DNA from 2 places in the Enterobacter sp. E14S genome. Region 2 is predicted to be linked to the other one. Evidence: predicted binding sites of a transcription regulator. Region 2 holds the regulator's gene; the other holds the start of a gene.
The links. The regulator Fur, encoded in region 2, represses iron uptake genes when iron is present. The targets are predictions, from matches to a motif close to ATAATAATGAGAACNACTATCAA.
Positions count from the first base shown of each region.

Region 1 (2,401 bases), on a different contig from region 2:
TTATCCACCGCCGCCGTAAAGCGGCTGGGCTCTGCCGTCAGGGCGTTGCTGACAACGTCGCAAATCGAGGCGATGGCCTGGTAACGCGCATCGGCGATGTGCAGCGCCGGGTCCTCCAGCTCGTCGCTAAGACGGGCCACCGTCGCGTCCAGCTTATCAGCCGCATGCCCGGCGTAAGCGCGGCTGTAGATATCCCCTTCCAGCATCTGCAGGCCGAGCCACAGGCGCTGTTTCGCAGGCATGCTTTGGTCCATCTCCTGCGCCAGCACATTGGCTTCGCGCAGGAGAGGCTTCGCGTAATGCACCAGCTCAATGTCACGATTTCCCTGGTGACGGTCAATAGCCAGCTTCAGCGCATCAATACCGCGAGCGCGCGTCGAGACCAGCGGAACGACCGGACAACCCAGGCGCGCGGAGAGGGCATCGACGTCGATGCGCAGCTTTTGTTTCTCCGCAATGTCGAGCATGTTGAGCGCCACGATGCAGGGGATCCCCAGCTCCAGCAGCTGCAGCGTCAGATAAAGGTTACGCTCAAGATTGGAGGCGTCGACCACGTTGATCAGCAGGTCCGCGTCGCCGCCAAGAATATAGTGGCAGGCAATCTGCTCATCGAGCGAGGTTTGCGACGAAATGGTGGTTAAGGAGTAGGTGCCGGGAAGGTCAACCAGCGTCACCTGGTTGTCCGTTGTCGTGAACTGGCCCTCTTTACGCTCAACCGTCACGCCCGCCCAGTTGCCCACGCGCTGGCGCGCTCCGGTTAGCTGGTTAAAAAGCGTAGTCTTGCCGGAATTAGGATTGCCAATTAAGCCAATAGTTAACTTTTTCATTTTTTTAGACTCACTGAAACCGCTGGCTTGTTATCGGGTTAAGGCTTCGACTTCTATTAACGCGAGGTCTTTCTTACGCAGCACCAGATTCACGCGGCGGGTTTCGATATGAACCGGATCGCCCAGCGGCGCCACGCGCACGACCTGGAATGACGAGCCGGGCAGCATGCCCAGCGACAGCAGCTTTTGCCGATAGGCCGGGCTAATTTCGCGGGTAAAACCGGTAATCTTCCATGCACTGTCTGGAGTGAATTGCATAACGCCTGATTCCACGAAAGGTTAAATAATCTACTATGGGATGATAATGAGAATAGTTTTTATCAGCAATATTAAAACTGTGACGGAATGTTGTTTACGGTATTAATTTACGGCCTGTTTGACCTGGCTCAATATTTGCTGAATTGCCAGGAAAACGAAAAGGGGAGTATTTGTTAACGGGGTGATAATTCGTGGTTTAAATATGGCTATGCAATCGGTTTCATATATTTCGATATGATTTTATTCCCCCCACCCATGAGGACGAGGGGGAAAGACCGCACCGTGCGATCCCCTCTCCCCTTTGGGGAGAGGGTTAGGGTGAGGGGCATTGACAGCCTTAGCGTTTCTTACCCATCGCTGCCGCCAGCGCATCCATCATCGCGCTGTTGCCAGCAGGCTGAGCATCGCGTCCGCGCGGTTTTGCCGCTTTCGCGGCCGGGCGCTGCTGCTCGCGGCCACCGCCATTGCCGCCGCGGCGCGCGTTGGTGTCGCCCGGCTGCTCGTCCAGACGCATGGTCAGCGCGATACGCTTGCGCTGCAGATCCACTTCCAGCACTTTGACCTTCACGATGTCACCCGCTTTAACCACGGTGTGCGGGTCTTCAACGAACTTGTCGGCGAGGGATGAGATATGCACCAGACCGTCCTGATGCACGCCGATATCCACAAACGCGCCAAAGTTGGTGACGTTTGTCACCGCGCCTTCCAGCACCATGCCGGGCAGCAGGTCGTTCATGGTTTCCACGCCGTCAGCAAAGGTCGCCGTTTTGAACTCAGGACGCGGATCGCGGCCCGGCTTTTCCAGCTCTTTGATGATGTCGGTGACGGTGGGGACACCAAATTTGTCATCGGTGAAATCAACGGCTTTCAGGTTGCGCAGGGCGCTGCTGTCACCCATAAGATCTTTCAGTGCCTGCTGGGTGGCGGCCAGAATGCGTTCCACCACAGGGTACGCTTCCGGGTGAACGGTAGAGGCATCCAGCGGGTTATCGCCGTGGTTGATGCGCAGGAAGCCCGCACACTGCTCAAAGGCTTTTGGCCCCAGACGGCTCACCTTCAGCAGCTGCTGACGGTTCTGGAACTGGCCGTTCTCATCACGCCAGGCGACGATGTTCTGCGCCATCATGCGGGTTAAGCCCGCCACGCGGGTCAGCAGGGGAACGGAGGCGGAGTTCAGGTCAACGCCGACGGCGTTTACGCAGTCTTCCACCACCGCATCCAGCTTACGCGCCAGCTGAGTCTGGCTCACGTCGTGCTGATACTGGCCCACGCCGATGGATTTCGGGTCGATTTTCACCAGCTCCGCCAGCGGATCC
Region 1 covers NZ_JBVODQ010000009.1:112,541-114,941, forward strand. The annotation lists gene feoB (Fe(2+) transporter permease subunit FeoB) at 1-827, opposite strand, end outside; gene feoA (ferrous iron transporter A) at 858-1,085, opposite strand; gene ACZ6J2_RS17285 (Tex family protein) at 1,423-2,401, opposite strand, start outside.
Region 1: a site for Fur is predicted at 1,126-1,148, ahead of feoA (ferrous iron transporter A). Genes of this name have one in related genera too.

Region 2 (2,401 bases):
GTGGGATAACCGCTCTGACTTCAACGCCGACGGCGAGAAAGCGGTCTTCTTCGGCGCCATGTATGACCTGAAAAACTGGAACCTGCCTGGCTGGGCGGTGGGTGCTTCTTACGCTTACGCCTGGGACGCAAAACCTGCCGATATGGCCACGCCGGACGCATACTACGATCCCAACTATCGCCTGAAAGAGTCTTCCTACAGCCTCGATGCTATCTATACACTGCAGGATGGCCGCGCGAAAGGCACGATGTTCAAACTGCACTTCACCCAGTATGACAACCACTCCGATATCCCGAGCTATGCGGGCGGTTACGGCAACATCTTCCAGGATGAACGTGACGTGAAATTCATGGTTATCGCCCCATTCACCATCTTCTGATGAACGCACCGGCGGGCTGAGTCCCGCCGGTATGGAGACTGCACATGATGAAAAAAATCGTAATCGTCGCGCTGCTGGCATCAGGGCTGGTGGCGTGTGCTCAGAATCAGGCGCCGAAAGAGGACTCCCGTCTGAAGGAGGCGTATAGCGCCTGCATAAATACTGCGGAAGGATCGCCGGAGAAAATTCAAGCCTGTCAGAGCGTGCTGAACGTGCTGAAGAAAGAGAAAGCGCATGAGCAGTTCGCGACGCAGGAAAACGTCCGCGTGATGGATTATCAGGCCTGTATCCAGGCGCGTAAAACCGGTAACGATCAGGAAGTGGCGAAGCGTTGCGACCAGATTTGGAAAGAAATACGAAGCAATAACAGTAACTAATTCGCTGTTATCATGCCCGCTGGCGCAGTGCCAACGGGCTTTTTTAGGCAAAAAAAAGCCAACCTTGCGGCTGGCTCAGAGTATGAATACTGATTATTTCGCGTCGTGCGCGTGATCGTCTTCGCGGCAGTCGCCTTCAGCGCAGTGACCGTAAAGGTACAGGCTGTGGTTCGTCAGGCGGATGCCATGACGCGCCGCGATTTCACGCTGGCGCGCTTCGATGGAATCATCGCTGAATTCAATGACCTTGCCACAATCGAGGCAGATCAGGTGATCGTGGTGCTGCTGCTGGGTCAGTTCGAAAACGGATTTACCGCCTTCGAAATTATGACGGGTAACAATGCCCGCGTCATCAAACTGGTTCAGCACGCGATAGACGGTAGCCAGCCCAATCTCTTCACCCATGTCGATAAGACGTTTATAGAGGTCTTCCGCACTGACATGGTGATTGTCTGGACCCTGAAGCACTTCAAGGATTTTTAACCGAGGAAGCGTAACTTTCAGGCCAGCCTTCTTTAATGCGGTATTGTTGTCAGTCATGCGGAATCTGTCCTGTTGCTAAACGATTCACTTCTGTAGGAAGTGACAGAAAATGCACCCGGGATAATGCGTCTCATTATAGAACTGCCATGGCTAAATGAAAACTGCAAGTCTCAGGCAAAATATGCTTATAAAAACGTGGTATCACCAACAAACTTGCTCAATGGAAAACCACGTTTTATCAGGGAGACATTGTACAGGTCTGGGCGAAAAAGTTAAAAGATTGTAGCGATTAATTTAATCGGTTTGACCTGGAGCATGGGCGCAACCGCAGTTGCGCCGCGATAAAATCAGGCGTTCAGAATATCGTCCAGGTGCAGTTCTTCACGGATCTGCTTCACCCACTTCTCAACACGCTCTGCGGTCAGTTCTGGCTGACGGTCTTCGTCGATGGCCAGGCCTACGAAATGATCGTCATCGGCCAGGCCTTTAGACGCTTCGAAGTGGTAACCGGCGGTCGGCCAGTGGCCTACGATAACCGCGCCGTTCGGCTCAATGATATCGCGGATGGTGCCCAGCGCGTCACAGAAGTATTCGGCGTAGTCTTCCTGATCGCCACAGCCAAACAGGGCGACCAGCTTACCGTTGAAGTCCACTTCTTCCAGCGTCGGGAAGAAATCATCCCAGTCGCACTGGGCTTCACCGTAGTACCAGGTTGGGATACCCAGCAGCAGAATGTCATAGCCTTCCAGATCTTCTTTGCTGCTCTTGGCGATGTCATGCACATCAGCAACGTCTTTACCGAGCTGTTTTTGAATGTTTTTTGCGATATTTTCGGTATTGCCGGTATCACTGCCAAAGAAAATGCCGATGATTGCCATGAGTAAAATAACCTCTTGAAACTTAATAGTATGGTGGCGCAATTTGGCCACGGATAAGGGCAATAATAGCAGAACTGGCAACCCTGCGGAAACAGCTATCGCGCAGGACTGCACTCTGTGCTACATGAAAAGGGCGATAAAGGGGATTTTCAGACTTATGCCTGGCTGCGTAACGTCTCAAGCTGGACGAGCAACATCTCTTCAATGAGCTCGCTGCGGCTGATATTTCGCGCGTCAGCCAGCTCGTTCAGCGCATCGACGGCGTCGGCGTTAAGCTTCAGTTC
Region 2 covers NZ_JBVODQ010000003.1:468,796-471,196, reverse strand. The annotation lists gene chiP (chitoporin ChiP) at 1-379, shown strand, start outside; gene chiQ (ChiQ/YbfN family lipoprotein) at 427-756, shown strand; gene fur (ferric iron uptake transcriptional regulator) at 850-1,296, opposite strand; gene fldA (flavodoxin FldA) at 1,587-2,117, opposite strand; gene ybfE (LexA regulated protein) at 2,273-2,401, opposite strand, start outside.